Regions from separate parts of the Comamonas sp. 14P8.1.4 genome, predicted to be linked through region 2. Evidence: riboswitches for the same ligand, from Rfam matches in the RefSeq annotation. Region 2 holds a riboswitch; each other region holds the start of a gene.

Region 1 (3,189 bases), on a different contig from region 2:
CCGGTTGCTGGGCGCGGCTGGTGCGGGCCATGACCGCCACCGGGCTGTGAAAGCGTGAGTAGTGGAAGGTATGGCCACGCAGCACGCCACCCTGCTGCACGCATTGCTGCATGCCCAGGCCTGCCAGGCGCGGCTGCATCTGCGCCGTACCGGGCAGGATGCCCCACATGGGGTAGACCTCACCCGACGCGGTCTGGATGCTGTCGCCCAGCGCCAGCATGCCACCGCATTCGGCCCACACTGGCTTGCCTGCGTGCACATGGGCACGCACATCTTGCTGAAGGGCCGTATTCGCAGCCAGTGTGGCGGCGTGCAGCTCTGGGTAACCGCCTGGCAACCAGAGTGCATCGCACGCCGGCAAGCGCTCTCCCGCCAAAGGCGAGAAGAACGCCAGGCGCGCGCCCATGGCCTGCAAGCAATCCAGATTGGCGGGGTAGATAAAGCTGAATGCTGCATCGCGTGCCACCGCCACGGTACGGCCTTGCAGCCAAGGCTCCATGGGTGGGATGAGCGCAGCAGGCTCTGCAGGGAACGTCACCGACCAGCGCTGCTGCCATTCCTGCCAGGGCATTTGCCCCAAGGCCGTGGCAGCCAGCGCATCGGCCGCTGCATTGAGGCGCTCCATGGCGTCGGGCAGCTCGTGTGCAGCCACCAAACCCAGGTGGCGCTCAGGCAGCAACTGCGCGTTTTTGCCCTCTCCCACACGCTGCAAAGCGCCCAGCCACACGCCGGGATCGCGCACGCTGGCTTGCAGCATCTGGGCATGCATGCTGCTGCCCACGCGGTTGGCCAGCACCCCCGCCCAGGGCAACCCTGGCTGATACTGCTGCATGCCCAGCAACAAGGCGCCAAAACTGCCTGCCATGGCGCTTGCATCAATCACCAGCAGCACCGGAATCCCTAGCTGTGCAGCCAGATCAGCAGCCGTGGGGCTGCCATCAAACAGCCCCATCACGCCTTCAATCAAAAGCACATCGGCATGGCGTGCGGCATCGGCCAAACGGGCCCGCACCTCCTCCATGCCCACCATCCAGGCATCAATGTTGTGCACCGTGGCTCCGCTGGCCAGCTGGTGCCAGTAAGGATCCAGAAAATCAGGCCCGCACTTGAACACCCGCACCCGGCGCCCCTGGCGCGTGTGCCAGCGGGCCAAGGCAGCCGTCACAGTCGTTTTTCCCTGCCCCGATGCGGGGGCGGCAATCAAAAGCGCCACACAGGAAGGAGATGTTGAAGACTGGGTCATGGAGCAACGGGCAATGCGTAGCAAGATAAAAATGAACCTTGGTGATGGTTGCTGAATCCGAGACGCTCTCCAAGCCACAACCCACCAGCAGGTGCACGCCCCCCACCCTTGTCATGGCAGCTGGCCGCCTGCACTTTCGTGCCCGGCTTCCAAGCTGGCGCCATGGTTTCAGCACCCAACGTGGCATGCCGTTGCGAACGATGTGCCGGCCACGACCCTGCCGTGGCATTGCACAGATGCTGAAAGCCCACCGAGCTACGCCACGGCATGCACCACGCAGCAGAACGACGCAATGCCAATGCAACGACACCAGCGCACCGTGGATTCATCAAGAACATGGGGGATTTTGGAGATATCGACCCGCGCCAGCCTCCCCGCCAGCAATGGGTAACCATGCCCACCGAAGCGGGCACACCAATGTTGGCCGGTATCCGGGCTGGTTCCTCAGGTCCATCGCCTTCCCAAATGCTTGTTCAAGGCATTCAGTGGCTTGTGATGATGGATGGGCGCTATGACTAGCGCCAAGAACTCACCGTTGCGGGGGCAGCGCAGGCTAGGTGGTGCTGAAGGTCAACACCGCCACCCTGCTTCCCGTTGAACTGCAAACTTGTGAACCAAGCTGCGAGCACCAACATTTGAGTGGTCGATTCTAATGCTGGAAAAAGTCTGCTGGGCAGCGCAACCGGCATTCACAGCCCGCACCGGGCCCAATGCACGCCAGCATTGACAGCTTGAAACAAGCTTTTGTAGCTATATCTTGCGATCTGCCCTAAATTTGCGATTCCCTTCAAAAGGGCAGTCCTACAATTGGAGCAATCCATGACGACACCATCCATTCTTGACCCCGTTGCAGGGCGTGTAGAGCTGCTACTGGAGCAGTACGAAGCTATGCAGCACGCGAATCGCCAACTCAGCGAAGAGATCCAGGCTTTGCACAAGGAGCGTGACTCGCTGAAGTCACGCCTGAAAGCTGCGCGGGCACGCGTGGATGAGTTGATCGAACGTTTGCCGGTCAATCAGGAGGCATCTTGAGCCAGCTAGAAACACAAATCCTGCACCAGGACTATCTGCTGACCTGCCCTGACGGACAGGAAGCACAGCTGCTCGAGGCGGTGGAACGGGTGGATCACCAGTTCCAGCAAATGCTGGACAACACCAAGCTGCGTTCGCGCGAGCGTATTGGTGTGTTGCTGGCCGTCAATCTGGCGTTTGAAAGCCTGGAGCTGCGCAACCAGCTGCAAGCCCTGCAACAACAACTTGCTGCACTGCAAGGTGCCCAGGACACTGATGGTGCAGCACTGACTGACGCCGATGCCGAGCGTTTGCACGCTTTGGAAGCCCAAGCCAGCCACGATCAGGCGCTTGCCAGTGCCTTGGTGGATCGCATCGATCAAGCCTTGGCGCAGGCAAGCCAACCGCTGGCGCACACGCAGCCATCCATGGAAGCCATGGTAGACGCAATGCCCGCAACCACCGATATCGGCATCGACACAGATTTAGACAACGCCGCTCAAGTGGAATTGCCCTCCACGCCTGCGGAAAGCCTGTAAAATCGCACCTGTCTGCAATCCGCCGGGCTTTATATTGCCTTGAACCAATGCTCATTGAGCACGGGCTTGATACATTGCCTAGCAAGCGTGATCGTCTCGCGTCAGACGAACCCAACGTTAGGTTGCTCTCGCCCACCTGAACCCCCGGTTCAGGATGACGGCTCGGTGGTTTTGCAGACACCTTCATTCGCCATTCGGCACCACCCCCCAGCGATTTCCCTTCTAGCGGCACCACAGGGACGGCTTGTAGACCAAGTCCATCCACAACGCCCACAGTGATACGGCCACCAGCATCAGGCCTGCAGCGCGTGTTCCCCACTCTGAACGCCAGCGGTTGACCCTCCCGCTGAGCCAGCGCCACGCCAGTGGTGCAGCCAGCAGCCACAGCCCACTGCC
Region 2 (3,189 bases):
GGACTTGGCGGTAGCCCCATGTTTGCACTTGAGCTGCGGCTTCCGCGTTCTGGGAAACATCAACGACTTCGTAGGCCAAGCCTTGGCGATCCAAGGTGCGCGCTGTCATCGTGCATTGGGGGCAATGGGGTTTGGAAAAAAGAGTGATCATGAAGCCTTCAAGCCCTGCTAGACAGTGGCACGACAGGTTTCTGATAGCTAAAGACGCAGGTCGCGGCACACGGCGCAAAGCAGGTGTACCTAGCTGGTTGGTCCAAGAAAGCATATGCAGCCACCCAGGCGTCCCCGCCTGTACGGTTGATGAAAAGCCAAGAACGTGTTCTTGGCTGCTTGTTGGCCGGTATCCAGACTGGTAGGCACAGGTAACACGCCTTCCCAAAGCCGAGGCTTCAGTGGCTGCTTGTGTTACCGCGCACTGCAAAAAAACTGCAATGCACCTCACTTACTGTTGCGGGGGCAGTTCAGGTTAGCCTCGTCGGAACAAGGCCTCCTGATTCTCGTTTAACCCTAGCTTGAGAACTCACGCTAGTGCACCAACAAGATGAATTCTATGCGCCAAAACTTTTTTGAAAACCAGTTTGGGCAGCCATTGATCGCTGACTTGATCTGTCAAAAAGTGCTAGGAGCTTGCTTCAAGCATTTCACTTTTTCTTGCTCTTCAAGCTTGCTTCCCTTGGAATTACAGTGCCTTAGATCGAGGAGGCCGCTTCTCTTTGGGCTTCGCTTTGTCATTGTTTTGTTTTGTAAATTCAAAAAAAGATTGACATAAACACTCCGCAGCCAAGGTTATGCGGGATTGTGTGGATAGGGTCGTGCACGTTTCTCGTGGATGTGTTTGGCGCCCAATTGAAATTGGCACCATGTAAAAAATGGGCTGTGGTTGAACTACTACGGCTACCAGCTTGGAGGCAGCATGAAGTTGCCTCCAGCCTTAGAATTAACCCGCTTTCTGGTGCTCGCGCGGTCTTCCCTGGCCGCGCAGTTAAACGGGAAACATGAGAGGGTGCGCGCTCTTCAGTGCGCCACCTTGCATGTACTGCCCCCGCAACAGTGTGTGCACGGGTCGTAAGACCAGCCTACCTTGCTACAACCACTGAAGCTTTTGGCTTTGGGAAGGTTTAGGTAGTCGGTGCACCAGTCTGTAGACCGGCCGGAAATGGTTCGAAGAAGCTGCTCCGCACTCTTCGGTTTTTTGTGACGCACTTGCGGGGACGCTGTGCGTACAACTCAAGAAATATGACTATCCACACCTCCATCTTGCATGGCGCAGCTGTGCGCCAGCCTGCACGTTTTGCATGGGCAGCCATTGCCATTGCTGCTGCGTCGACAGCGCATGCGCAGAATGATTCAGAAAAACGGTTGAATACCACGGTTGTGACCGCCACACGATCGGAAACCAAGTTGGATGAAACCTTGGCTGATGTTCGGGTGATCACTGCTGAGCAAATCTCTAACCTGGGTGGACGCTCCTTGGCAGAAGTGCTGCAAAGATTGGCAGGCGCCCGGATGACCAGCAACGGCGGCCGTGGGCAAACGCAGGGCATCAGCTTGCGTGGTAGTTCTCAAGTGATTTTGTTGGTAGACGGCGCGCGCTTTGGCTCTGCCACAGCAGGAGATCCTTCATTACAAAGTCTGCCCTTGGAGCAAATCGAAAGAATCGAGGTTGTGCATGGGCCGGCATCCGCTCTTTATGGCAGCGATGCTATTGGTGGCGTTATTCAGATATTCACGAAAAATGGCAAGGGGCATGGAAAAGCATTGACCCCAAGTGCATCGACCACTTTGGGCAGTCGTGGCTATAAAGATGCTAAAGCAGGACTGATTGGTGAGCAGAAGGGGTGGAATTACAGTCTGAACGTCGCACGTGTCGTTGATCCCGGTTTTTCAGCCAGCAATAGCAAAATCGGGTCATATATATTCAATCCCGATGTTGATAAATTCAACCAGTCATCCGTAACGGCCAGCCTTGGATACGCATTCAACGACACATGGCGTCTGGACGGGAATTTCATGCAAGCAGATGGCTTCGCAGAATCTGACAACGGGGCAGCAGCACAGTCTTGGCTAGATTCAGATGCTGGCACACGTGCTTTGAAGCTTTCCGGCGCATTCACCCAGGAATGGAAAACTTCACTGAGCTATTCGCGTGCCTTGGACAAACAATGGAATCGTGATTTGGATATTGCTTCGGCAACTTTGAGTAGCACAACATATAACACTCGCCAAGATGAGTTCAAGTGGGGCAATGAAATCAAGACCGGTCTGGGTGTTGTTGTTGCAGGATTTGAGCGCTTAGAGCAAAAAATATCAACGACGACGGCCTTTGATCAGTCCGAACGCTCCACCAATGCAGCTTACGCTGGATTGAATGGTGCGTTGAATGCGCATTCATGGCAGGTGAATATCCGAAGAGATGATAGTTCCCAATATGGGGTTTACAACACATGGGGCGTGGCGTATGGCTATGAACTCTTGCCCAACCTGCGTGTGCATGCAAGCCGTGCCAGTAGTTTGAAGGCTCCAACATTCAACGATCTTTACTACCCAGGCTTAGGGAATCCTCTGCTGCAACCAGAAGTTGCACACGGCAATGAGTTGGGGGTTGACTGGAGCATCGCCTCTCATCACTTCAAGCTTGTTGGGTTTGACAACAAAGTGGAGAACTTGATTGCATGGGCGCCTATTGCACCTGGTAGCTGGACTTGGAAGCCAGCCAATGTGAATCAAGCGCGCTTGAAAGGCTGGTCTCTGCAGTACCACCTTAATCAAGATAGCTGGAATCTGAACGCCAACTATGAACGTCTTAGCGCTCGAGATGGTGATGGTGCCGTACTGATGAACCGGGCCAAGCACCAAGTTTCTATTGCGCTGGACAAGTCATGGGGGGCTTGGAAGTTGGGTGCATCCGCCTTGTATGCGAGCGAGCGCCAGCGCTCAGTTTCTGAGACGCTAGCGGGCTACACCACCATGGATGCCTATGCCGAGTACCAGCTCAATAAAGATTGGGCGTTCCAAGCGCGTATTTCCAACTTGACGGACAAGGTGTACGAGACGGCTTATGGCTACAACCAACGCGGTCGCGCTGGATACCTGACCCTCAAATGGACGCCTAAGTAATGTCTTTGCTGCGCGTCATCAGCGCAGCTTCCCTCTTGGCCCTGTCTGTTCTTACGGAGCAGGCATGGGCCA
Region 3 (3,189 bases), on a different contig from region 2:
GTGGTGTGGTTGGCGCCCAGCGTGAACGTGCGGCTTTGGGTGGCGGCGCCAAAGCCTATAAAGCTGTAGGTGTTGAAGTCAAAAAATCGATCAATGTCGGGTGAGGCAAAAGCATCGCTGTAGTTGGCAAAGACCGAGACCTGGTCCGAGAGGCGGTGGTTGGCACCCAGCTCCCAGGCTGTGTGGTACTCCTGCTGGCTGGAGTTGGCTTGCCCGGGCGACGCGTAGCGGTAGCGCATGCGCTCCCGGCGCAGACCACCGGAGAGCGTCCAGTCGTTCCACAGGTATTGGGTATGCACAAAGCCGCCCAGATTGTTTTTGCGCATGAGGCCGACGGAAGACAGGCGTTCACCCTCCACGCTCTGCACGCCCGCATTCACCGTGAGGGCGCCGCGCTGGTATTGCAGCGCAACTTCGTTGGACTGCTGCGCGTAGTCACTGGTGGAGCCCGGGTAAGTAAAGCTGTTGTACTGGCTGGACTTGTCCTCGCTGTGGTGGCGCGCCGTGAGCTTCCAGGCGGCATTGAGCTGGTATTGCAGCCCAAGGCCCCAGTAGCGGCTGTCAGATACCTGGCGTGGGTAGGGGCTGCCACTGCTTTGGCTCGGGTTGGCATGGAAGGCGGGGGCGGACAGCGCGTTCGGGAAGCGGTTGTCGATACGGCTGGCACCGATTTCCACATTGGCTTGCAGGCCCTTCGCGACCTGGATGTTGCTGGCCAGACGCCAGGTGTTGGCTTCGCTGCTGTCCTGGTGACCGGTGGCATCGGGTTGGCTCCAGCCATTGTGGTGGCTGTGATCGGCCGTCAGGGACAGGTCGAACTTGTCTTTGACCATGCCCACGGATGCCACTGCGCCGCGCTGGCCATGGCTGCCGCCGTAGAGGTCCAAGCTGGCGCTGTCGTGGGCTTTGGTGTAGATCTGAATGCTGCCCGCCGTGGCGCCATCGCCGTACATGACGGCGCCGCTGCCCTTGGTGATTTCAATGCGTTCCACATCGCGCAGCGAGATAGAACCCACCAGGGCCGGTACGTTGTCGATGTTGTTCAGACGCCGACCGTTGACTGAGATCACCACGTTCTGGAAGCCATCTTCGCCAAAGCCGCGCATGGCGATGTTGGGCGCATTGCGGTTGCCCCATTGCGGGGTGATCTGCAGCGAGCTTTGCTGTGCCAGATAGTCAAATACCGAGTGCGCGCCGGAGCGGTCAATTTGCTCGCGCGTATGCACCTCGGAGGCGTAAGGCGCATCGGTGTCTTGCATCTCAATGCGCGTGGCGGACACCACCACATGGGGTTGCTGCACCTCGGTTTGGGCCGCAGCCAGCAAGGAAAAGCCCGTCAGGGCACAGCCCACAGCACAGCTGCGGGGAGAAAAACGAAACGACATGCCGAAGAAATCCATGGCACCGCGTTTGCGTCCCCACAAAGGCGGTGATGTGTGGTCTATGGATGGCTGTGGGGGGAAGAAGAAGAGGTATGCGCGCAAGATGCATCTTGCCGAGCATGTCGCCACCACCCCGCAGCACATCCGCTTGCATGCGTTTCGGCCGGTCTCCGGGCTCGTGTGTTGTTCATCAAACAGCTGCATGGCCTTCCCAGAGCAGGGCTCCAGTGGCGTGATCATGCAGTTAGACACACTGACCGTTGCGGGGGCAGCGCAGGCTTTGCAGACACCGAAGGTGTCGCGCACCTGCTTCCCGTTTAACCCTGTGCTGGAACAGCGATGGGCACCGATAACGCAAAACTGCTCCCTGTAAGGAGCAGTTGCTGAATGATACCCCAGCTGCATTAGCCCGGGCGGGCGTGGTGCCGTCGGGCCTGGGCGGGCTGTGGCTAGCGCGTGTGCACCACGCTGGTGTCGATTTCGCCGTACACCGTCACTCCGCTTTGGGGGCTGGCGGTGGTCTCGGAGGGCACGTAGTAACGGTCCTGTGCGCAGGCCGACAGCAGCAAGGCGCCAGCGGTCAGCAATGCCGCACCAAGGCGGCGGGAGCGAAAAGGTAAACGGGGCAGCGGCATACAGGCAGTCTCCAGAAACAGGCGATGCCTGCATGCTATGCGCAGGCAGGCATCGCGGTGTTTCAGAACGTAGGCGCGCGGTGCCCGGCTTCAGCGCGGCTGGGCAGCGGTTTGCACCACCAGCAGGGCGGCTTGCACCAGGTGCATGGTGGCCATGGGGTCGTCACAGGCAATGGCGTGGCGCTGGGGCATGCTGCGCAGCCAGGTGATCTGGCGCTTGGCCAGCTGGCGCGTGGCGGCAATCCCTTTTTCGCGCACCAGGTGCAAGTTGATGCTGGGTGTGCCTTTGCGTGTTTGCCAGTCCAGCTCTTCCCAGACCTGGCGGTAGCCCACGCAGCGCATGCTGGGCAGCTCGGGGTGCAGGTCACCGCGTGCGCGCAGGCGCTGCACTTCATCGATCAAGCCCGCGTCGAGCATGGTGTCGTAGCGCTGGGCAATGCGCTGGTGCAACCAGGCGCGGTCATTGGGTTCCAAAGAAAAAAGCGTGCAATCGAAGGCTGGTTCTGCGCTTTCAGCTCTCTTTTTTGCTTGGTGAAAGCTGGACAGCGGCTGGCCGGAGACGTGCCACACCTCCAGCGCACGCTGAATGCGCTGGCTGTCGGCCGGGGCCAGGCGGGCGGCGGTTTCGGGGTCGACCTTGGCCAGCTCGGCATGCATGGCAGGCCAGCCCAGCTCGGCGGCCTGGGCATCAATGCGGGCGCGCACCGCAGGGTCGGCGGCGGGCATTTCGTCAATGCCGTCGAACAAGGCTTTGAAGTACAGCATGGTGCCGCCCACCAGCAGCGGAATGGCGCCACGGGCGCGAATCTCGGCCACCAGGCGCTGGGTGTCTTGCACAAACTCGGCAGCGCTGTAGGACTGCAGGGGGTCCAGGATGTTGATCAGGTGGTGGGGCACAGCGGCCAGCTCTTGGGCCGTGGGCTTGGCTGTGCCAATGTCCATGTCGCGATAGACCAAGGCGGAATCCACACTGATGATTTCACAGGCTTGGCCACGCTGTGCCAGCACAGCGGCCAGGGCCAGAGCGGCATTGGTTTTGCCAGAAGCGGTGGGGCCTGCAATCGCAATGCAGGGCAGGGTGTGGGTGGAGGCAGTCAAGATAGGGCAGGGAGAAAACAGGTCAAACCGGGCGGCGGCACGGGCTTTCAGTGCGCGCTGGCGCGCCGTGGCGG

What was found. A riboswitch is a leader RNA that binds a small molecule or an ion and turns the genes downstream of it on or off. The one in region 2 is predicted to bind cobalamin.
Region 1: another riboswitch for cobalamin. It lies ahead of AC27VO_RS09655 (cobyrinic acid a,c-diamide synthase CobB); the one in region 2 lies ahead of AC27VO_RS01340 (TonB-dependent receptor domain-containing protein).
Region 3: another riboswitch for cobalamin. It lies ahead of AC27VO_RS07710 (TonB-dependent receptor); the one in region 2 lies ahead of AC27VO_RS01340 (TonB-dependent receptor domain-containing protein).

The regions. Positions count from the first base shown of each region.
Region 1 covers NZ_JBYOKN010000004.1:78,465-81,653, reverse strand. Annotated here, with positions in the region: gene AC27VO_RS09655 (cobyrinic acid a,c-diamide synthase CobB) at 1-1,243, opposite strand, end outside; cobalamin riboswitch at 1,649-1,891, opposite strand; gene AC27VO_RS09650 (DUF904 domain-containing protein) at 2,063-2,275, shown strand; gene AC27VO_RS09645 (cell division protein ZapA) at 2,272-2,793, shown strand; gene AC27VO_RS09640 (sulfite exporter TauE/SafE family protein) at 3,016-3,189, opposite strand, start outside.
Region 2 covers NZ_JBYOKN010000001.1:280,248-283,436, forward strand. Annotated here, with positions in the region: gene AC27VO_RS01335 (glutaredoxin family protein) at 1-151, opposite strand, end outside; cobalamin riboswitch at 319-553, opposite strand; cobalamin riboswitch at 934-1,169, shown strand; gene AC27VO_RS01340 (TonB-dependent receptor domain-containing protein) at 1,237-3,117, shown strand; gene AC27VO_RS01345 (ABC transporter substrate-binding protein) at 3,117-3,189, shown strand, end outside.
Region 3 covers NZ_JBYOKN010000003.1:153,070-156,258, reverse strand. Annotated here, with positions in the region: gene AC27VO_RS07710 (TonB-dependent receptor) at 1-1,385, opposite strand, end outside; cobalamin riboswitch at 1,528-1,748, opposite strand; gene AC27VO_RS07705 (hypothetical protein) at 1,832-2,017, opposite strand; gene miaA (tRNA (adenosine(37)-N6)-dimethylallyltransferase MiaA) at 2,108-3,118, opposite strand; gene AC27VO_RS07695 (multidrug effflux MFS transporter) at 3,138-3,189, opposite strand, start outside.